Regions from separate parts of the Rhodococcus sp. NPDC057297 genome, predicted to be linked through region 2. Evidence: riboswitches for the same ligand, from Rfam matches in the RefSeq annotation. Region 2 holds a riboswitch; each other region holds the start of a gene.

Region 1 (7,649 bases), on a different contig from region 2:
CGCCGCCATCGTCACCTTGTCCCAGAACGGTTCCAGGTCATATCCCCCGATGTCGCCCCAATCCGAGAGCGCTGCAGCATATTTCATCTGCGTCTTCTCGTCGTCCGTCTCCATCATCGCGTTCTCGGCCGCGTCCAGAGCCTCGGCGGCTCGGCGCACCGCGGGCGCGGACACCGACAGCAACAGATCCAGAACAGTCGTTCCGCCGGCTCCACTCCCGACCCCACTGGTCGTTCCGCCGGCTCCACTCCCGACCCCACTGGTCGTTCCGCCGGCTCCACTCCCGACCCCACTGGTCGTTCCGCCGGCTCCACTCCCAACCCCACTGGTCGTTCCGCCGGCTCCACTCCCGACGAACTGACGCATGACCCCGAGCGCACCCGATCGGGTGACAGCGCCGTCCTCGGGTTCGATGTCGCCGGAGACGATGCGAGTCAACGTGGTCTTGCCCGTGCCGTTCGGTCCGATCAACGCCATCTTGGCGCCGTCTCCGACACGGAATCCGACGCCGCTGAGAAGCTGCCTGCCGTCGGGCAGGAAGTAGTCGATGTCGGTCAGTTCGAGGTGAGCCACGCCGACAAATCTATGTCAGGGAGTCAACGTCATTTTTCGAGTGGTGGTCAAGGTCTGTCGGCCGACGGGATCGACGTGCGCATGCTCGACGCTCACGCGCGCCGTCTCCCCTTCGGTCGTGAGCAGCATGACGCCGTTGTCGAACCACGGCCCGGCTTCGGCTTCCCAGCTGACGTCGGGCGGCGGCACCTTGGCTCCCCGTGCGAGCGAGGCCAGTACACGGGCGGCCGGACGTTTGATCGCGAGCCGGTTGACGGCACGGATCGGCAGGTTCAGCGGGTTGCGGAACGGCGACATCGTCAACTGGTACGTCGCAGGAACGTCGCCTCCCACGCCGAACTCGGCACGCGCGACGTACGAGCAGTGCACGTCGCCGGAAAGCCACATGATGCTGGCGGGTGCGTCGTCGCTTCGGGAGATCTCGCGCACGAGGGTCGCCATGTCCAGAAACGACTTTCCGAACGCAGCCCAGTGCTCGAGATCCAGGTCGATTCGAAGCTTCTCTCCTACTCGCGCCGCGAGCTTGCCCCAGCTTCCCTGTGCCACAGCCTCGTTCCACTGTTCGAGGTGATGCAGTGCGGGCAGCATGAGATACGGCAGTGACGAGCCGAAGAGCAGGTGCCTCGGAGACTTCTCGAGCGCGCGTTCCCTGACCCACGCCCACTCGACGTCGTCGACCATCGCGCGACTGCTGGGGTCGAGGTCACGAGAGCACCGGGAGTCGATCATGATCAACCGAGTGTCACCGAAGTCTCGGTAAAAGCTCCACCGGCCCGTCTCGGGTACCTCGTCGACTCGAAGCGAGAACTCCGAGAGCAAGCGTTCGCGATCCTCGTCGGTCGCAGCGGCCTTCACCTGTGCGTACAGCTCGTCTCGACCGAGCTCGTCGGGCGAGAGATTGCCCAGGTGCTGATACACCCAGTACGACGAGAACGCACCCACGACGCGGTCCTTCCACCAGGGCCTGGTCTCGATGTCGGCGCGCCACGACGCCGACGAGTTCCAGTCGTCGCGCAGGTCGTGATCGTCGAGAATCATGCACGACGGCACGCTCGCGAGCAGTGTCCTGACCGGCTCGACTCCCCACGACTCGTGGTAGAGCCACGAGTACTCCTCGAAGTCGCAGATCTCGTCGGCCGCGTCGGTGTCGCGGGCACTCGCCGGGCCGTCGCCCGCGGCTCGTCGAGCGCGCAACCTCTCGATGATCTCCGGCGACGGGTCGTCGGCATAGACCTGGTCGCCGAGCAGGAGCAGCGCCTGCGGCCATTCCTCCGGTCCCTGCCCGGCCATGCGGGTGCCGAGGCCCGCGAGCGCATCCGCGCCGATTCGCTGGAGGGATTCGTCGCTGTAATTGTCTCCGCGCCTGCAGGATCCGAATGCGAAGGTCACCGGACCGTGCCGGTCGATGGTATGAATTGCCGCGGTTGCACCCGGTTCGGGCCAGACGACGCGGCCGTCGAACGTCGAGTCGTAGGTGATGGCGGTGTCGGCAGGCAGATCGGTGAGCGCGACGAGCGCGTAGTGGTGACCGTGAACGCCCCACGTCGAAGCCTCACCGTGCACGCCGGTATCGGTGGTGACTCGGACGGTTCCCGGCCTGTCGAACTCGAACCAGAACGTCGCATCGTGCGCACCGACATAGCGGACGAGAGGACCGAGTACGAGCGGTGAAGACGTCATCGTTAACACGATGCCCTGACTCCGCCTGACGCGCTACTGTGGCCGGTCACAGCAGCGCTGCAGCGACGGTCACACCGCGCGCGCTGGTCTTCGCGAGTACGAGTCGTCCTCCGGCCGCGCGCAGCGCCGCCGCTTCGGCGACACTCGGCGTTCCGGTGGCGGCCTGCGTCCGAACGGACGGTTCGGTGACCGTCACCGCCGCAAGTTCCTCCGCGGACCACAGGTGCAGCGTCACACCGAGGGACGCGGCGACGGGCAGCATCTGAATCTCCTTCGAGGCCAGCGTGGACAACGCCCCGATCGTGAACGACGTCGGTACGACGTCATCCAGGACGGCGAGGCAATCCGACACCGATGCCGTCGACGTCGCCCCGATACCTACGACCACGTACACGGCCACCGGTGTCACGCGCCTGCTCTGGTCCCGTGGGTACGCCCGGCGGAGAATGTTGCGCAGGCACCGACGAAACGACGGACCGAATCCGGACTTCCCGCCGGGTGCGTGTGCAGGTACGACGCGTGCACGCCACCATGCACGAATCCCTCCTGCACGAATGCCCGCTCTGCCGCAGCGCTGGGGTTCCGCCACCCCCACGCGGAATGCAGATCGGCCGAGGGCGCCGGATCCACGAGCCTGGTCCGATGGAACTCGTGGCCGCTGACGCGTTGCCCGGCGTCGAACAGGACGGACGTCTCCAGCGCCACCGCGTCGCGATAGCCGAGAGTGAGCGACGTTCCGAAACGTGCTTCGACGTCGAGCACTCCGGCCATCGTGTGCCCGTCGAGTTTGCGCGCCAGGTACAGGAGCCCGGCGCATTCCGCGTGGATCGGAATGCCGCGGCCTGCCGCGGCGCGGACATCGGCGAGCAACGCAGTGTTCGACGCCAACTGTTCGGCGTGCTCCTCCGGGAAACCGCCAGGGACGACGACGCCGGCCGTGCCGTCGGGTAGTCCGTCCGTCAAAGGATCGAACACCACGACATCGGCTCCCGAAGCCCGGAGAAGTTCGATGTGTTCGGCGTAACCGAAGGTGAACGCGGGTCCCCCTGCCATGGCCACCACGGGGCGTGCCTCGTCTCTGGTGCCCACCTCGGCCGCGGGGTCCCACGAATGATCCTGCACCGACGAACGAGCCAGGGCGACGATTGCGGCGATGTCCACGTGCGCGGCGACGAGATCGGACATCGCATCGACGGCCGCCCGTGCCCGGCCTCCGTGCTCGAGCGCGGTGATCAGTCCGAGATGCCGGGACGGCACGGCCAGTTCCGCCATCCGGGGCAGCGACCCGAGAACCGGCACGCCGACACGGTCGCACGCTTGGCGGAGCACCTCCTCGTGGCGAGGACTTCCCACTCGATTCAGGATCACTCCACCGATGCGAACGGACGTGTCGAACGTCGAGAACCCGTGCAGCACAGCGGCAAGACTCTGACTGTGGCCGCGCGCGTCGACGACCAACACGACCGGCGCGCCGAGCATGGCAGCGACGGCTGCAGTCGAGCCCTCGGCTGTGGCGGCGCCGCCACCGGACATGTCGATCTTTCCGTCGAACAGGCCCATGACACCTTCGACGACGGAAATGTCGCAGCCCGCGCTTCCGTGTCGATACAGCGGACCTATGCGCTCGGCGCCGACCATGACCGCGTCGAGATTGCGGCCCGGTAGTCCGGTCGCGAGGGCGTGGTAGCCGGGGTCGATGTAGTCGGGGCCGACCTTGAACGGTGCGACACGACGCCCGGCGCCGCGCAGCGCACCCATCAGACCCGTTGCCACCGTGGTCTTTCCGCTCCCGGATGCCGGAGCGGCGATGACGACGGCGGGAACGGAGGTGGTCACCATTCGATACCGCGTTGGCCCTTGCGGCCCGCATCCATCGGATGCTTGATCTTGGCCATTTCGGTGACCAGATCGGCTGCCTCGATCAGCGCTGCAGGTGCATCACGGCCGGTGATCACGACATGCTGGTTACCCGGCCGACTCCGAAGGACGTCGACGACCTCGGCGACGTCGACCCATCCCCACTTCAACGGATACGTGAATTCGTCCAGTACGTAGAACCGATGTTCCTGCTCCGACAGCCGGCGCGCAATCTCCGCCCACCCGTCGGCGGCGGCCGCGGCATGGTCCACCTCGGACCCCTTCTTTCGGGTCCAGGACCAGCCCTCGCCCATCTTGTGCCATTCGACCGCGCCACCGACACCCGACGATTCGTGCAGTTCGCCGAGCATCTTGAAAGTCGCTTCCTCCCCCACCTTCCACTTGGCGCTCTTCACGAACTGGAACACACCAACGTCGAAACCCTGGTTCCATGCGCGCAACGCCATCCCGAACGCAGCGGTCGACTTCCCTTTGCCCGGCCCGGTGTGCACGGCCAGGACCGGCTGATTGCGACGCTGCCGGGTGGTCAATCCGTCCTGCGGTACCGATCCGGGAAGAGGAACTCCTCGAGGCATGCTTCTCGCCTTCCTATGCGGCCGCGCGTACGACAGCGGCGACGCGCTCGGCCGACAGATCGGCCAGACGTACGTACCCGCCGCGCAGGTGGCGGGCGAAATCGGCGGCCAATCCGAGCCGGACCATTCCCGACTCGCAATCGACGACGACCGAGCCGATGTGATCACCCGCGATGCGGGATGCCGCTGTGCGCGCGCGGCCCACCGGATCCGGTCCGCCCGTCGCTCGCCCATCCGTCATCGCCACGACGAGTGCACGGCGCAGAGGGTCGCGGACCTTCTCACGGAGCACGACGTCCCGGGCTGTGACGAAGCCCTGAGCGAGCGGTGACCTGCCGCCGGTCTTCATCCTTCGCAACCGTGTGGCGGCGACGTCGACGCTCGATGTCGGGGGCAGCACCAGCTCCGCGTCCCGGCCTCGAACGGTGATGACCGCGACCTTGTCTCGGCGCTGGTACGCATCGCGCAACAACGACAGAACTGCACCGGTCACCGCGGAGAGACGATCCCGTGCCGCCATGGAACCGGATGCATCGACGACGAAGACAATGAGGTTGCCTTCGCGGCCTTCACGCACCGCACCCCGGAGATCGGAAGGCTGCAACACGAATCGGCCGGACTGTCGACCTCGCGCGACCTGGGACTCCGCGGCAGCGAACAGTGTCCCCACGAGGTGCAGTCCCTTGCCCGGCTCCGTCGTCGACCGCACGACGCGTCCCTGCGGGGAGCGCGCCCTGGACCTACGACCCGGGGCTCCCTCCCCGACGCCGGGAACCTCGATCGATCGCGCACGAAACTTCTCGCCGGGTGTTGCGGCGTCCCGCTCACCCGGTTTTCTCTCGGGGGCGTCGGGCTTGTCCGTCGACGATGTGCCGGACTGTGGCCCGGGATCGGGCTGCGGTTCGCCGCCACCGTCGTCTCCGCCACCGTCGTCTCCGCCACCGTCGTCGTCGGGTCCCGGATCCGACTCGGCGGAGGACTCCGCCTGCTCGGCGGCATCCCGCATCGCGTCGTCGAGGGCCGACTCGTCGATACCCGGTTCGTCGAAGGGATCTCGCCGACGCCGGTGCGGCAGTGCGAGTTCTGCAGCGACCCGGACATCGGATTCGTCGACGGCGTCGGCGCCGCGCCAGGCGGCGTGCGCTGTCGCCGTGCGAGCCACGACCAGGTCGGCTCGCATACCGTCGACGTCGAAAGCGGCACAAAGAGCGGCGATTCGGCGCAGCTCGGTGTCGTCGAGCACCACGTCGGCCAGTGCCGCCCGGGCGTGCACGATCTTCCGCGCGATCTCCGCGTCGGAGTCGGAGTACTCGGCCGCGAACTTCTCGGGGTTCTGTTCGTAGTTCAGTCGCCGCCTCACCACGTTCATCCGGGTGTCGACATCGCGGGACGCGGTGACCTCGACCGCCAGTCCGAACCGGTCGAGCAGCTGAGGACGAAGCTCTCCCTCTTCCGGGTTCATGGTTCCGACGAGCACGAACTGGGCTGGGTGCGAATGAGACACACCGTCACGCTCGATGTGCACGCGGCCCATCGCCGCTGCGTCGAGCAGGACGTCGACGAGGTGGTCGTGCAGCAGATTGACCTCGTCGACGTAGAGCACTCCACGGTGCGCCGCGGCGAGCAGGCCCGGCTGAAACGCACGTTCGCCGTCGCGCAGCACTTTCTCGAGATCGAGCGAGCCCACCACGCGATCCTCGGTTGCACCGACGGGCAGTTCGACGAGCCGTGCAGGCCTGGTGACACCCTCGTCGTCGACGGCGGGCAGCAGAGCGGCCAACGCCCGGACGACGGTGGATTTGGCGGTCCCCTTCTCGCCCCGGACCAACACGCCGCCGATACCGGGGTGCACTGCGCAGAGGATCAGGGACAACCGCAGCTGCTCCTGGCCGACGATCGCACTGAACGGATAGCCGGGCTGCTGCACGAGAGAACTCCTTCGTCCCGGCGGACTCCGCGCCGGAGAGGTGACGGCCCGCCGGTCCGGCGGGCCTGCTGCGAAGTTGTGCGGTGATCTGACTTCGGCGCTTCGGCCCCACGGGACCGAAGCACCTACACAGTGGCGGGACCGTGCCTGATTCACACAGGACTTCCCCGCATCAACTTCCTGATCGTTCGACGACCGGTGAGGTTACGCCTCGCTCCACGGAGTTCCGCCCCCGCGACGCATGGGTGTGTGCGGAATTCCGTCCTCGAGCACTTCCTCCCCGTCGGGAAGGAATCCGTGCTTGGCGTACATGTCGACGAGGTAGCTCTGTGCGTTGATGCGGCACGGCGCCGAGCCCACCTCGGCGAGCGCTGCGCGCAGAATGCGAGTGGTGTGGCCCTGTCCGCGCGCGGACCGCTGCGTGCAGAGCCGGCCGATACGAAATGCCTTCTCACCGTCGTCGTGCTCTTCCAGCAGGCGCAACGTGCAGACGACCTCGCCGTCTCGTTCCAGCCAGAAATGCCGCGTCTCGGAGAGGAGGTCTCGACCGTCGAGCTCAGGGTAGGCGCACGCCTGCTCGACGACGAAAACCTCGACACGCAACTTCAACAGGTCGTACAACGTCTTGTTGGACAGGTCCAGAGCCCAGGAACGCTTGAGGGCAGCCGCTTGCGTAGTCATCAGCTCTTGCTATCACACGCCGCTGGGCTGTGCGACCTGGGTGGTCTGCCCGAGCTCGAGGCGAGCCGACGTCCAATCGAAGACCTCGCGGAACAACGCCCGGTCCTCGGCGAGCTTCTTGCCGAGGGACGGCACCATTTCCTTCAGCTTCGGCTGCCAACCGTCGTAACGGTCACCGAAGCAGCGCTGCAGCACATCGAGCATCGCCGGCACCGCGGTGGACGCACCCGGCGACGCGCCGAGCAGACCCGCGATGGAGCCGTCGGCCGCGTTGATGACGGCCGTTCCGAACTCGAGCACTCCGCCGCGGCCCTTCTTGCGAATCACCTGCACAC
Region 2 (7,649 bases):
CGGTCAGGCGACGTTCTCCGCAGCCGCGTTCAACGCAGACGCAATATCGTCCAGAACGACGGGAATGGTCAGCACGGTGAGTCCACCGAACGCGAAGTTCTTCTCCACCGAGAAGCTTTCGGTCGAGGCGGTTCGTCCATCGGCGACGACGGGCAACTCGGCGATGACCGGTTCCGCCAGGAACGCGGCGAGTGACGGCTTGTCGTACGCGACGACGAAGAGGACGTCCGATGCGATCGCCGACGCCTTCTCGTAACTGAGGTCGAAGTACACGGCCTCGGCGTCGTCTGTCGGATCGGACTGCTGAATCGACTCCTCGTTGACCAGACCGAGTTGCTCGAGGAACTCCACTCGCACGTCGTCGTCCTTGCTCACCGAGAACACACCGGGCTCGTTCGGCAGGGCGACCGTGATCGACTTGTCCTTCAGCGCGGGGTATTTCACCGCGACCTCCGCGATGTTCTTCTCCGTATCCGCGACGACCGCGGCCGCTTCGGCCTGCTTGCCCAGGGCCTCGCCTGCAATCGTCACCTGCTCTTGCCACGAGGCGGTCCACTGTCGCTCCGGATAGGCGACGACTGGCGCGATCTCAGAAAGCGCGTCGAACTCGGCCTGGCTGATACCGGAGTAGGGCGCGAAGATCAAGTCGGGTTCGGCCAGGGCGAACTGTTCGATCGGGGCCTGGCCGGTGCCGTCTCCAGCCAACAATGTGGGAGTCGCGGCGCCGAGTTCACCGAGAGCGGTTCGATCCCACGGCAGCACGCCCTCGGCGTCGGCGCCGTAGCTTTCACCGACGAATGCTGGCATCGCGACCGGCACCACACCCAAGGCCAGCAGAGCATCCTGGTTGGACCAACCCCAGGTGGCAACGTGAGTCGGGGCCGAGTCGATGGTGGCGCTTCCGAGAGCGGAGTCGATGGTGACAGGAAACGAACCCGCCGCCGCGGCCGACCCGGTCGCTGCCAACGTCTCGGTGTCGGCCGACGAGTCACCGGAATCGGTACTGCATCCGACCAGCGCCGTTGCCATCGACGCAGCAACCAGGAACGCGGTGATACGACGCGTCGGCGAACCTATGTACATCGACAGGACCCTCCGAGAGTTGGTTTAGGTTCACTAAAGTAGCACGCCAGGAAGGGTCACCTAACCTCGTAACAGCCACCTCCTTATGGGTGGAACATACGTTCGAAAACCGCTACGCTGTGCCGATGAGCGTGGAACTTCAGGGCTCGCTGTTCACCGATGACGAGGAGCAGTTCGGCCCCCTCGGATCGACCGTGAGCAGGCGGGCACTGTCGAACGGCGCATGGGTGGACGTGCGGCCGGGGTGGGTCGGTTCGATCGACTTGTTCGCCCGTCTCGTCGACGGGGTGGACTGGCGGGCAGAGCGGCGTCAGATGTACGACCGTGTGGTCGACGTACCTCGCCTGGTGCGGTTCTACTCCGACTCCGAACCGTGGCCGGACTCGTCGTTGAACGAAGCCAAGACCGCTCTCGACGCACACTACGGCCCGGAGCTGGGCGAGACGTTCACGACAGCCGGATTGTGTTATTACAGAGACGGATCCGACAGTGTGGCGTGGCACGGCGACAACATCGGCCGCAGCGCCACCGAGGACACGATGGTCGCCATCGTCTCGCTCGGCGCCACCAGGCAACTGATGCTGCGCCCCCGTGGAGGCGGAACATCGCTGAAATTCACACTGGGACATGGCGATCTGATCGTCATGGGCGGCTCGTGTCAGCGCACCTGGGAGCACGCCGTTCCCAAGAGCACCCGCGCGACCGGACCACGCATCAGCGTGCAGTTCCGGCCGCGCGGTGTCCGCTAGCCGCGACGAGTCTCGACGGCAGCAGCCAGCACATCGAGTTGTGCCGCAGTGGTGTCCCAGTCGAGGCACGCGTCGGTGATGGACTGGCCGTAGGTCAGGTCCTCCTTGTGTCCGAGAGTCAGATCCTGACGGCCCGCGACGAGGAAGCTCTCGAGCATGACACCGACGATGCCGTGCTCACCCTCGCCGAGGCGTCGGGCAACGTCGGTGACCACGTCGACCTGCTTGTTGTGGTCCTTGCGGCTGTTTCCGTGGCTGGCGTCGATGACGACGCGCTCGGGGAGCGACGACTTCCGCAGACGCGCGACCGTATCGGCGACGGATTCTGCGTCGTAGTTCGGTCCGTCGGTGCCGCCGCGCAGGATGACGTGGCAGTCCGGGTTGCCGGTGGTGCGAATCAACGCGGCCTGGCCGTCCAGATCGGTGCCGGGGAAGACGTGACTCGACGCCGCCGCACGGGTGCCGTCGACCGCGACCTGGATGTCGCCCTCCGTCGAGTTCTTGATGCCGACGGGCATCGACAGCGCACTGCACAGTTGCCGGTGAACCTGGCTGGCCGCCGTCCGGGCTCCGATCGCGCCGTAGCTGACCAGGTCCGCGATGTACTGCGGCGTGATCGGGTCGAGGAATTCACACCCGACGGGCAGTCCGAGCGCGGAAATGTCGACCAACAGCTGACGCCCCACGCGCAGTCCGGAATTGATGTCGAACGAGCCGTCGAGGTGCGGATCGTTGATCAGACCCTTCCAGCCCAGCGTCGTACGCGGCTTCTCGAAGTAGACGCGCATGACGATGTGCAACCGATCGCCCAGCTCGGACGCTTTCTCGGCGAGCTTGCGCGCGTACTCCATCGCAGCCTCGGTGTCGTGCACCGAGCACGGCCCGACCACCACGATGAGACGGTCGTCCGCGCCGTTCAGAATGTCGACCACACCGGCGCGGCCGCGACGAACCGTCGACGACACCGCGTCGTCGGCGGCGTGCTCACGTCGTAGTAACGACGGCGCCACCAGCGGGCTGATGCTGATGGTGCGCTGATCGTCCAACGACGTATCGGTAGGGGTGACAGCTGTAGTCATGAGAAATCCTTTTCGATTCTCAGACCGGCCCTCGGAGAGCTCCACGCACGCTTCGAGCCGGTCTGCATCCGGCTCGTGGGGTGGGGTCTCAGCGCATGGCGTCGCTGGCTGACCCACCCGGGGCCGGCCTGCTAAACCAGAAATACGTGCGCTGCATGGAACAGACGGTAGCACGCCTGTCCCCGGGGGCATGCGCGGCACTATGCTCATGCGTGCAGTTGGTTCGCCCAGCGGTCGTGAGGAGCCCCGAAGACCACGGACGGCGACGCAAGAGGGAACCCGGTGAGAATCCGGGACTGTCCCGCAGCGGTATGCAGGAACGACCGCCGTCATATGCACTGGAGAAGCCTCTCTGGGAAGCGACGGCCAGTAGGTGCGGCCTCCACCCGAGGACCGCGTGCTTGCGAGTCCGAATACCTGCCTTCTGTGCTGCGCACGCCGTGCGCAGCGGTTCACCGCCCCGTGGAATGGGCGAGTCGACCTGCAGCTGGTGTACGTACATGGGCTCGGTCGTCTCGCGCGCTCGGTGGTGATCCACCCACGTGTGACGTACATGGAGAAATGCCAGTGACATTCGAATTCACCGCCACGATTCTCGGTTCACCCCGGATCGGACCGCGACGCGAGCTCAAGCGCGCAGTCGAGTCCTACTGGGCAGGCACGATCGACGCTCCCGCACTGGAATCGGTGGCCAAGAGCCTCCGTGAGGACACCTGGACGGCGTCGAAGAACGCCGGTCTGGACTCGATTCCGGTGGGCACGTTCAGTTACTACGACCAGGTTCTGGACACGGCGGTCATGTTGGGGGCGCTTCCCGAACGCGTGCTGGGCATCGAGAGCGAACTCGATCGCTACTTCGCGGCCGCTCGCGGCACCGAATCTGTTGTGCCTCTGGAAATGACGAAGTGGTTCGACACCAATTACCACTATCTGGTGCCCGAGATCTCATCCGACACCACGTTCACCCTGCACCCCGAGAAGATCCTCGGCGAGCTGGAAGAAGCGCGGACGCTGGGCATTCCGGCACGACCGGTTCTGGTCGGCCCGGTGACGTTCCTCCTGCTCTCCAAAGCCGTCGACAGCACTGCGCCGCTCCTGGACCGCCTCGAGGAGATTCTGCCGCTCTACGCAGACCTGTTGACGCAGCTGGCCGGCGCAGGAGCCGAGTGGGTTCAGATCGACGAACCCGCGTTGGTCGCGGACCGGACGCAGGACGAGATCTCCTCGGCGAAGCGCGCGTACGACTTCCTCAGTGCACTGGAGACCAGGCCGGCGATCCTGTTGGCGTCGTACTTCGGTGATCTGGGCGACGCGCTCCCCGTGCTCGCATCGACCGGCATCGAGGGGTTGTCGATCGATCTGACCGCACCGGGCACCGTGGAGCAGCTCGCTTCGGTACCGGCTCTGGTGAACAAGCGCATCGTCGCGGGCATCGTCGACGGCAGGAACATCTGGCGTACCGATCTGGACAAGGCTCTGGCCACGCTCGCCAGTCTGCTCGGTAGCGTGGGCGCCCTCGCGGTGTCGAGTTCCTGCTCACTGCTCCACGTTCCGTACACGCTCGACGGTGAGACCGACATCGTGGACCCACTTCGCTCCTGGTTGGCCTTCGGTTCCGAGAAGATCTCCGAGGTGACCGTGCTGGCGCGTGCGTTGAGGGACGGAACCGATTCCGTCGCAGCCGAATTGCAGGAGTCGCGCGCCGCGCTCGCGAGTCGTCGCACCGACCCGCGCCTGCACGACGCCGCCATCCGCGCCCGGCTCGCCGCAGGTGTCTGCGTCGATCGCAGCCCGGCCGACGAGCGACGCCCGGCCCAGGCCTCGCGGCTGAACCTGCCGTCCTTGCCGACGACGACGATCGGCTCCTACCCGCAGACCACCCGGATTCGCGTCGCCCGCGCTGCCGTACGCAGGGGGGAGATCGACGACGCCGAGTACGTACGTCGTATGCAGTCGGAGATCGCCGACGTGGTTGCGCTGCAAGAGAACATAGGTCTCGACGTTCTGGTGCACGGAGAGCCGGAGCGCAACGACATGGTGCAGTACTTCGCCGAACAACTGAACGGTTTCGCAGCGACGGCGAACGGGTGGGTGCAGTCCTACGGATCGCGGTGCGTCCGCCCGCCGATTCTGTTCGGGGACGTCAGCCGAAACGGTGCGATGACCGTCGACTGGATCACGTACGCACAGTCTCTGACCGATAAGCCGGTGAAGGGAATGCTCACTGGACCGGTCACGATCCTGGCCTGGTCGTTCGTCCGCGACGATCAGTCGTTGGCCGACAGTGCCGATCAGGTGGCGCTCGCAATTCGCGACGAGACGGTGGATCTGCAATCCGCGGGTATCCGCATCGTGCAGGTCGACGAGCCCGCACTGCGGGAGCTTCTTCCTCTACGCGGCAAGGACAAGGCGACTTACCTGGCGTGGGCGGTGCGGGCGTTCAAGCTCTCCACGTCCGGTGTCGCGGATTCCACTCAGATCCACACGCATCTCTGCTATTCGGAGTTCGGTGAGGTCATCGACGCCATCGTGGCACTCGACGCCGACGTCACCTCCATCGAGGCAGCGCGGTCGCACATGGAAGTCTTGGATGATCTGGGCGCTGTCGGTTTCGACCTCGGAGTGGGGCCCGGGGTCTACGACATTCACTCACCTCGAGTCCCGAGCGTCGACGAGATCACCGATTCCCTGCGAGAGGCACTGAATTCGGTTCCCGCCGAGAGGTTGTGGGTCAACCCGGATTGCGGGCTGAAGACACGCGGAACCGTCGAGGTCGAGGCGTCGCTGCGCAATCTCGTCGAGGCCGCGCGCGCCGTTCGCTAGCTCTGGCGTCGATCCTCCGGTGAGCGGCGAAGCGCATCGTTCACTTTCGCGAGGATCGGCACGGCGTCCTCCACTGCCCGACGCTCGGCGGCGGAGAGCTTCGCGATTTCGGCCGACAGTACCTCGATCCTGCGGTCGGCCCGGCGTTCGCGTCGGGCCGCCCGTTCGCCGTTCACCCGGAGCACGACGGCTCGGCCGTCGGCCGGATCGGGGTGCCGGTCGACCAGGCCCTTGTCGACCAGTGTGCGCACCAGCGTGCTGACGGTGTTGGGGCGAAGTCGCAGTCTGGCGGCCACGTCACCGATCCGACTGTCCGGGAACGCCAGGATCGTTCGGACGACTTCGGCTTGTGCGAGCGGCAGCGTTTCGTCGGTACCGGAGGTGTCCAGGTGGAGCCGAAGAACGCGGCGTAGGCCGAATGCGACCTCGAGAAGGCCGCGGGCGACGTCGTCATCGGGGTGGCTCATGCCACAGAACTATATCTGACACAGATATTGTTTACCGGCGCTGATGCAGGATAGCGTTACCTCATCTTGTCGATCCCGTACCCAGAGGCCTCGTGAAACGCGCACCGATCTTCCTGTCCCTTCTCGCCACCGCAGTACTCGTCACCGCATGCGGGTCGAGCGAGAACCCCGCTGATCCGAGCACCACACCGGCGACGACCCTGGCGACACCTACGGCCGCCGAGGCCCCTGGCCCGACGGGCATTCCCGACGGGATGGGCTCCCCCGGGGTCGACGACGGCGTCTTCCCCCGCACCGTCGTTCATTTCGGCGGGTCGACGGCAATTCCGGCCGAGCCCAAGCGAATCGTCGTCATCGCCACCGGCCAACTCGACGCGGTACTGACACTGGGCGTCGCTCCCACCGGCGTTGCCTACGGTGACGGAGCAGCCCTGGTTCCGGACTACGTCGGCCGCGAATTCCCGCAGTTCAGCGCCGAGATGGCAGGGTTCGTCGACGTCGGGAACAGGCAGGCCCCCGACCTGGAGGCCATTGCAGCGCTGGAGCCTGATCTCGTTCTCGCGAACAAGGCTGGTTCCGAGGACATTTACGAGACATTGTCGGCGATTGCGCCGACGGTGTTGACCGAAGGCACGGGCGTCAACTGGAAGCAGGATTTCCTGCTGCTCGCGGATGCTCTCGGCCGAACCGAGCAGGCGCAGTCGTTCGTGGACGACTTCGTGGCGCGTGCACAGGATCTCGGAGATCAGGTCGGTGACGACACCGTGTCGTTCGTGCGGTTCACCGCCGACCGCGCCCGAGTGTTCGGGGTGCCGTCGTTCGCCGGCTATATCGCCTGGGATGCAGGTCTTGCACGCCCGGAAAGCCAGCAGTTCGACAAGACGTCACAGGATTTCAGTGAAGAAGAGATCCAATTGGCCGATGCGGACTGGGTTTTCGTCGGCAGCCAGGACAACGGCCCGGGTTCCCGGCAGCAGACGTACACCACCAACCCACTGTGGACCGGGATGAGCGCGTCCACCGAAGGCCACATCGTGACCGTCGACGACGATCCGTGGTACCTCAACGCCGGTCCGACCGCGGCGACGATCGTTCTCGACGGACTCACGGAGACGTTGACCCGGTAGAGCAGTCGAATGGGGAACGTGCGCGTTCCCCATTGCTTCGTCTCGATAGGTTGCACACAACTTAGTTGTGCACTACATTCGTTCTCATGTCAGACGACCTCGCACTCGACCGTCAGGTGTGCTTCGCGCTGTATTCCGCATCGCGGGCTACCACCGCGGTGTACCGCCCGATGCTCGAGCGCCTCGGCGTGACATATCCCCAGTACCTCGTCCTTCTGGTGCTGTGGGAAAAGGACGGACGCGGTGTTCGAGAGATCTGCGCAGAACTGGATCTCGACACCGGCACACTGTCTCCGCTCCTGAAGAGACTGGAAGGACTCG
Region 3 (7,649 bases), on a different contig from region 2:
GCCGTGGACGGGGCCGAGTGCGTCGTTGAATTCGCGGAAACCGTCGATGTCGACGAGGAGGATGCTTACTTCGTTCTCGTCGGAGCGCACCGCGAGTTCGGTGGCGAGGAGCGCCTCGATCTCGTCGCGGTTCGCCAGACCGGTCAGGGGATCCTGGCGGACGGGAGCCTCCGCGGCCTGCGCGGTGATGTCGGTATGGGTGAGGTAGATGCCGCCGTCGGCGAGGCGGGTGGCTCGGATTCGGTAGACCACCGACCCGAATCTGTGGTTGGAGGAGAAGACCTGCCCGGATCCGGAGATCAGTGCGCGCAGGCCGTCGACCAGTGAGATTGCCGCGTCGTTACCTCGGGCGATCGCCGGAGCCCACAGGTCGAAGTAGCTGGCTCCGGGAAGGCACCCGTCGGTGTGTGGTCGATCCGCCCAGAACGCGGACCACACGCTGTTGACCAGGACGATCATGCCGTCGACGTCCAGGACGACGACGCCGGACGGAACGGCGTCGAGCATGGTGCGCGCGAGGTCGTCGGTCCATTCGACGCGGGTGTCCCCGAGTCGCTCGCTGGTGATGTCCGTTGCCCAGATCGCGTGCCCGGAAGTGCCCTTGACGGTGCGGTAGGACAGCCATTTCTGCAGGGTGTACGAGAAGTCCTCGTACACTCCCGGTCCGTTGCAGGAGGAGACGAACGCGGTCCAGGCGGGATCGGAGAACCAGGCGTCGATGCAGCGTCCGACGAGGGTGTCCAATGGTGCCGTGAGCAGCGCCGCGGCGGCGGGATTGGCGTAGGTGACGACGAAGTCTCGATCGACCAGCACGAGGGGGTCGGACAGCAGATCCAGCTCCGCCCGAGGAACGGCAAAAGGATTCTCGACGGCAGGGCGGGGCATGGGTGTCTCTCGGTTCATACTTCCCCCCCGTGGCCGGTCGGCCGCGATTCACCATAACCCGAAGTTTGCTTATCCGCTACAAACAGGTCGTCTTCCCCGTTTTGGCGCGAGAACGAGTGTGAATTGCCCGGTTAGCACGGACGCGAGGGTCTCGTCGAACTCCGGACCTGCACCGACCATGGGCTTTCGGGGATGCGGTCGAGGGAGCCGAGCACCCAGCGCGCAGCGTTGCAGCCCTGATCGAAGAGTGATTGCGCGACGGTCGTCAGACCGGTTGCTCTGGCCGCATCGGAATCGTCCCAGCCGGTGATCGCGACGCCGTTGCCGCCGTCGAGCGGGCCGACGACATCGAACGCTCCGAGCGCGAGATCGTCACTGCAACAAAGAAGTGCGTCGGCGCCGACGAGTCGGCGTGCGGCGTCGGCGCCGTCGGCGGACGCGTTCGTCCCGACGAAGGCAACGGGAGTGGATTCCCACTGGAAACCCGCGTCGACGACGGCCCGGCGGAAGCCGGCGAGGCGTGCGGCGGTGACCGGGAAGGTGGCGTCGGCCGGATCGGGGCCGTGAACGATCTCGACGACGCGGTCGCGATTGCGCGGAAAGCTGATCACCGCAGGCGCAGTCGACTGTCGCAGTCCCTCTTTCCCGACGGCGAACGCTGCTGCGGAGTCGTCGATTCCGATGATTGCCGCACCCGGGACGATAGGCCCGCCCTGGATGCAGACGGGCTTGCCGGTGCCGATCACGACGTCCAGCATCGGGTCGTCGGACACCGTGGTCCACAACACGTACCCGTCGATCTGAGCGCCGCGTATGCGCTCCAGATCGGCCTTCGCCGGCGAATTCGGCTGGGAGCGGCCTCCATTGGGTAACAGCACGAGTCCGGAGTCGGTGTCGAGGCAGGCCTCGGCGATTCCGGTCAGGAAAGCGCGGGCCTGGGGGTTCTCGAACGAGTACGTCAGTTTCTCGGTGAGGACGACGCCCACGTTGTTGGTCTTGCCGCTGCGCAGCGACCGTGCGCCCGTGTGCGGGCCGGTGTATCCGAGGCGCTCCGCGGCGGCGAGGACTCGCGTCCTGGTGGTGTCTGAGACGCGAGTGGGTTGGTTGTAGGTGTAGGAGACGCTCATCGTGGACACGCCCGCGGCGGCGGCGACGTCGGCCATGGTCGGGCGGGGTTGCATGGGTTCACCCTAGCGTTCCTCGACGGCATGTGTAACGATACACAACATGGGTGACGGTAGATCTCTCGTCAAGCTTCTGGTTCTCGCGGCCGCGGCCTTCGTCTACGTGACCGCCGAGACTCTGCCCGTCGGGCTGCTCCCGGAGATCTCGTCGGACATGGGGGTCAGCGAATCGAGCGTCGGCCTGCTGCTGACGTTCTATGCCTACGGAGTCGCAGTGATGACGATGCCGTTGATGACGTTCGTACGCAGGTGGCCGCGTCGAACGGTGGTCGTGGTGACCGTCGGTGCACTCGCCGTGTCGCAACTTCTGTCTGCCGTCGCCATCGGGTACCCCATGCTGGTCATAGCCCGAATGGTCTGTGCTGCGACGCACGGTGTGTTCTGGGCAGTGGTCGCACCGGTCGCGGCTTCGCTCGTCGCCCCCGAACGCAAAGGTAAGGCCATCGCGACGGTCTACGCCGGAACGTCGTTGGCGCTGGTAGCAGGCAATCCGTTGACCGCTGCACTCGGCCAGTGGCTCGGCTGGCGCACAGCGGCCGTGTGCATCGGTGTGGTCGCGGCGATCATCGCGGTGACACTGTTCGCGGTTCTGCCGACGATGAAGGTCGCTGACGTCGGCTCCGGCCCGACAGTCCGCGTGCGCGTACTCGACCGATCCCTGGTGATGATCTGTGTCGCAACATTTCTCGCAGTGCTCGGCCACTTCGTCGCGTACACCTACTTCTCGTTGATCGTGGACCGCGGCCTCGGTTCCGTCGGAACGATCCTGACCGTGATGTTGCTGCTGTACGGGCTGTGCGGAGTCGTCGGAATCTGGATCGTCGGCAGAACCTTCGATCGATGGCCGAGGCGATCCACCATCGGTGCACTGTCCGTCGTTCTGGCCGCACTGGCACTGCTGTGGACAACCATGCTTTCCGCCCCGGGTTCCCTTGCCGCACTAACTGTCCTGGGCATCGGACTGTGGGGTCTGGCCTTCACCACCGTCCCGGTCTGCCTGCAGTCGACCGTCCTGAACACCACGCGCGCCGACCCCGACCGCGCCTCGGCCGTCTACGTCGTCGCATTCCAGGTGGCCATCGCCTCGGGAGCCCTCGTGGGCGGAATCGTCGTCGACAGGGCCTCCATCGCCGACGTCATCGCCCTCGCGGGCCTACTCGTCATCGGAGCTCTCATCACCGTCATCGCCGGGCGCAGTACCTTCCCAGGCGCGGTTCCCGCCGAATCGAACGCGCCCCCTGCAGTAGCGAAAGCGGATTTCAGTCAGTCTGACTGATCGAACACCGCGTTCGCTTCACGGCGAAGCGTCGAGTATTCCGATCCAATGGTGTCCGGGGCGGACGGGTCGAAGCCAGGACTGCAGACGTGCGCGCACTGCCTGGTCGAGATGGGGGAGGACGCGACGGAAGTCCAGTTCGTCCTGTGCCCGACAGTGTTTGGCCTTGAACAGGAACACCACTTCGGGTGTGGAATAGGGGACGCCGTCCGAGGTGTGCCGGATCATGACGTCGTACGGCAGGGAGATCGCCGGGTTACGTCGGTACACCCAGTGGTCCCCGGCGTGTGGTTCGCGAAAGACGTCCAGCCGATAGGTGCCGGCGTCGTCGCGCAGCCACGTCTGGAAGTGACTGTCCAGATGGTCGGGATACGGCCACAACCGCCCGTCCCCGACGACATCCCACTCGTAACCGTCGAGCGCCAGGGATATCTCGCCGAACCGATGTGCCGGCACACCGATCTCCACGTCGCTGTGAACGCGAGCCGCGTCGTCGGTGAACAGCTCGAGCGCCCATCCCGCGGTGATGCACCACGGTGCTCGAACGGTTGCCAGTCGTTCCGCCACATCGAAGGGTGACCAGGCGGCCCACCGCGAGTCGGCTTCGGCGTCGGAAATCGGGCGGCCGACGGACAAATCCACGGCCCCCATCATGCCTTCTGCAGGAGCGAAAGCGGATTTCAGTCAGTCTGACTGACCGAACGCCACGTTCGGTTCACGAACAGGGGCCACGTTCGGTCCGGGAACAAGACGAGAGCTGAACGACCGGGTCGAGGGGAAACGTCAAGGGGGGTTAAAGTGACCCCAGGGTCGCTTGTGTGGTGATCTGTGTGACGGGTGAGGGAATCCGGTGTGAATCCGGGACTGACGCGCAACGGTGACCACGAGTGTGGGAGTCCGATCGCTTGCCTGTTGCAGCGTATGTCCCGCGGCTCCGCGAACAGGGCCCTTAGTAGGAAGTTTGCGCCACCTCATGGCTATTCGTGTCCCCCTTGGTGTTGCTGTGCTGTCAGCAGCTCTTGTTCTGTCTGCTTGTTCTTCCGGTTCCGAGTCGGAGGCGGTGCAGGAATCGTCCGGCAATTTTCCGTTGACCATCTTCAACTGTGGTCAGGAGGTGGTGATCGATGCGCCTCCGCAGCGAGCGGTGTCGCTGAATCAGGGGTCGACGGAGATTCTGTTGAGTCTCGGTTTGGCGGATCGGATGGTCGGGTCGGCGACGTGGACGGATCCGGTGCGGGAGAACCTGGCGGCGGACAACGAGCGTGTTCCGCGTTTGGCGGACAACAAGCCGTCGTTGGAGGTGGTGCTCGACGCCGAGCCGGATTTCGTGTCGGCGTCGTTCGGCGGGACCCTCGGGCCTGGCGGGGTGGCGGAGCGTGGTCAGCTCGAGCAGCTCGGTGTGCCCAATTACCTGTCGCCGACGGACTGCAACGGCAAGACCGACGAGAGCGTCAATTCGGATGGTGCTCGTACTCAGCCGTTGGAGATCGAATCCGTCTACCAGGAGGTTCGTGATCTCGCGGCCATCTTCGACGTGTCCGAGCGCGGTGAGGAGTTCGTCGCCGAACTGCAGGAGCGGTTCGAGAAGGCGTCGGGCACGTTGAATGCGTCGGGCACCTCGTTGGTCTACTGGTTCGCCGACACTGCGACGCCGTACATGGCGGGGTGCTGCGGGTCGTCGGGCATCATCACCGATTCGGTGGGCGCGGAGAACATCTACTCGGACACCACCGACGAATGGCCGCAGGTCAGCTGGGAGTCGGTGGCGGACCGCAACCCGACGGCGTTCGTGCTCGCCGATTTGAGCCGCCGGTCGCTGGCCGGTGACGCCTTGGATTCCAAGATCGAGTTCTTGGAGACCAACCCGGTGACCCAGCGCCTTCCTGCCGTGACCGACAAGCGCTACATCGTCGTGAACGGGGCGGATCTGAATCCTTCGATCCGCACCGTCGACGGCGTCGAGAAGGTCGCTGCTGCGCTGCAGGGCTGGGGCTTGGCGAATTGACCGTGCCCCAGGCGGAGCCGTCGGTACGGCGGAGCTTTCTGCTTCCGCTGCTGCTGATCGGCTCCGTCGTTCTGGTGCTGTCGATTGCAGTTGCGATCACGATCGGACCGGCGGATCTGTCGGTGGCCGATGTCTACCGAATCACGTTCGAGCACATGGGGTTCGGAAGTTCCGGCGTGAGCCGGATCAAGGATGGAATTGTCTGGGAGCTTCGGCTCCCGCGGACGCTGCTGGCCGCAGTGTGCGGCGCCGGTCTGGCTCTGTGCGGCGCGATCATGCAATCGCTGCTGCGTAACCCGTTGGCCGATCCGTTCGTGCTGGGCATCTCGTCCGGTGCGTCGACGGGCGCGGTGCTGGTCGCTGTCCTCGGAATCGGCAGCGGCATGTACTCGTTGTCGACGGGCGCGTTCGTCGGCGCAGTGTTCTCGTTTCTGCTGGTGATGCTGCTCGCCGCCGGTGCCGGGGGAGGCACCGATCGGGTAGTGCTCGCCGGAGTGGCTGGGACGCAGTTGTTCTCGGCGTTGACGTCGTTCATCGTCATCTCGTCGGCCGACGCGGAACAGACACGAGGGGTTCTGTTCTGGCTGCTCGGATCCCTGGGCGGCGCCGACTGGGGTGATGTGATGATGTGCGGGATCGTCTGTGCCATCGGCATCGTCGTGTGCCTGCTGTATTCGTCGGCGCTCGACGCGTTCACCTTCGGCAACGACGCCGCGGCGTCGCTGGGAGTGTCAGTCAAGTGGATTCGGATCGTGCTGTTGGTCATCACCGCGTTGATCACCGCGACGTTGGTCAGTGCCGCCGGAGCGATCGGATTCGTCGGACTGGTTCTGCCACACGCGGCGCGGTTCCTGGTCGGCGCCCGGCATCGTTGCCTGTTGCCGACGACGGTGCTCGTCGGCGCGATCTTCATGGTGTGGGTCGACGCGATCGCCCGCACGGTGTTCCAGCCGCAGGAAATTCCGGTGGGCGTGGTGACCGCGCTGATCGGCGTGCCTGCGTTCGCGGTGATTCTCTTCAGAATGCGGAGGACGAGATGACGATCGAGGCCGCATCCGTGCGGTGGTCTCGCGGCCACAACCAGATCCTCGACGGAGTGGATTTCGGTCCGCATCCGGGTGAGACCGTCGGGCTGATCGGACCGAACGGGTCCGGTAAGTCGTCGCTGCTGCGGATTCTGGCGGGAATCGTCTCACCCGATTCCGGTGACGTCACGCTCGACGGCGCGCCGATGGCGTCGATGCGGCGTAAGCAGATCGCTCGACGTGTGGCGATGGTGGATCAGCATTCGGACACCGAGGTGGACATCGCGGTGCGCGACGTGGTGCGACTCGGTCGAATCCCGCATCACGGGTTGCTCGGCGGAGATTCGGCAGCCGACGACATCGCCGTGGACAAGGCCCTGACGGACACGGGGATGACGTCGAAGGCGGATCGGTTGTGGCACACCCTGTCCGGCGGTGAGCGTCAACGCACGCAGATCGCTCGTGCGTTGGCGCAGGAACCGACCGAACTGCTGCTCGACGAGCCCACCAACCACCTCGACATCCAGCACCAACTCGACATCCTGGCGTTGATTTCGGGCCTGCCGTTGACCAGTTTCATCGCATTGCACGATTTGAATCTGGCGTCGATGTTCTGCGATCGCATCGTGGTGCTGCAAGCAGGAGAAGTCGTGGCCGTCGGCAGGCCGTCGGACGTGATCACCCAGGAGCTGGTGCAGGAGGTCTACCACGTGCGGGCGGCGGTGGAATTGGACGAGACCGGCACGTATCCGCAGGTCACCTACAAGCCACTCGTCACAAGAGCTGTTCGATGACCCCGCCGTCAGGCGCCGTCGCCGCGAGCTTTACGACGCTGTTCCTCGGCGCGGGCCCGGCACTGACGCAGAAATTCCTCGTCGGCTTCGGCCGTGGTTCCTGTTGCCCGGCCGGGGCGCGTGTCGTATTCGGGATACGGCGAGTTGCTGCGTCGAGCCGAACTTCCGCCGCCTGCTCCGCCCCAGATTCCACCGTCGACGGGCCGTCCCACCAGAAGCCACACGATGGATCCGGCGAGCGGGATGAAGATGACCAACAGCAGCCACATCATCTTGGGTAGGTGCCGTACACCGCCCTCGTCGGCGGTGATGACGTCGATCAGGCAGAACACCCACAAGATCATGATGATCAGGCCGAGGTACGGCATCGAACTTCCCTCCAAGTAGAGACCGGTCGGTCTTTCGCGAAGGGAACTTTACTATCGGCTCGGATTCCTGCACAGCCGGAAGTGGTCGCACTCCCGCGAACCGATCCTTGAT

Evidence for each region. Region 2 has a riboswitch for cobalamin ahead of metE (5-methyltetrahydropteroyltriglutamate--homocysteine S-methyltransferase). Riboswitches for the same ligand answer to the same signal wherever they lie in the genome.
Region 1: another riboswitch for cobalamin. It lies ahead of ACFULT_RS14110 (magnesium chelatase subunit D family protein); the one in region 2 lies ahead of metE (5-methyltetrahydropteroyltriglutamate--homocysteine S-methyltransferase).
Region 3: another riboswitch for cobalamin. It lies ahead of ACFULT_RS01075 (ABC transporter substrate-binding protein); the one in region 2 lies ahead of metE (5-methyltetrahydropteroyltriglutamate--homocysteine S-methyltransferase).

The regions. Positions count from the first base shown of each region.
Region 1 covers NZ_JBHUZE010000004.1:142,977-150,625, reverse strand. The annotation lists gene ACFULT_RS14135 (ABC-F family ATP-binding cassette domain-containing protein) at 1-573, opposite strand, end outside; gene ACFULT_RS14130 (alkaline phosphatase D family protein) at 589-2,253, opposite strand; gene ACFULT_RS14125 (cobalamin biosynthesis protein) at 2,300-2,662, opposite strand; gene ACFULT_RS14120 (cobyrinate a,c-diamide synthase) at 2,659-4,092, opposite strand; gene cobO (cob(I)yrinic acid a,c-diamide adenosyltransferase) at 4,086-4,706, opposite strand; gene ACFULT_RS14110 (magnesium chelatase subunit D family protein) at 4,720-6,633, opposite strand; adenosylcobalamin (AdoCbl) riboswitch at 6,676-6,827, opposite strand; gene ACFULT_RS14105 (GNAT family N-acetyltransferase) at 6,838-7,314, opposite strand; gene mqo (malate dehydrogenase (quinone)) at 7,327-7,649, opposite strand, start outside.
Region 2 covers NZ_JBHUZE010000002.1:80,433-88,081, reverse strand. The annotation lists gene ACFULT_RS06270 (ABC transporter substrate-binding protein) at 4-1,083, opposite strand; gene ACFULT_RS06265 (alpha-ketoglutarate-dependent dioxygenase AlkB) at 1,209-1,832, shown strand; gene ACFULT_RS06260 (3-deoxy-7-phosphoheptulonate synthase) at 1,829-2,911, opposite strand; cobalamin riboswitch at 3,114-3,351, shown strand; gene metE (5-methyltetrahydropteroyltriglutamate--homocysteine S-methyltransferase) at 3,479-5,734, shown strand; gene ACFULT_RS06250 (MarR family winged helix-turn-helix transcriptional regulator) at 5,731-6,201, opposite strand; gene ACFULT_RS06245 (ABC transporter substrate-binding protein) at 6,294-7,328, shown strand; gene ACFULT_RS06240 (MarR family winged helix-turn-helix transcriptional regulator) at 7,415-7,649, shown strand, end outside.
Region 3 covers NZ_JBHUZE010000001.1:221,739-229,387, reverse strand. The annotation lists gene ACFULT_RS01095 (putative bifunctional diguanylate cyclase/phosphodiesterase) at 1-903, opposite strand, end outside; gene ACFULT_RS01090 (LacI family DNA-binding transcriptional regulator) at 1,017-2,066, opposite strand; gene ACFULT_RS01085 (MFS transporter) at 2,113-3,345, shown strand; gene ACFULT_RS01080 (hypothetical protein) at 3,364-3,996, opposite strand; cobalamin riboswitch at 4,148-4,273, shown strand; gene ACFULT_RS01075 (ABC transporter substrate-binding protein) at 4,406-5,350, shown strand; gene ACFULT_RS01070 (FecCD family ABC transporter permease) at 5,353-6,390, shown strand; gene ACFULT_RS01065 (ABC transporter ATP-binding protein) at 6,387-7,169, shown strand; gene ACFULT_RS01060 (PLD nuclease N-terminal domain-containing protein) at 7,178-7,537, opposite strand.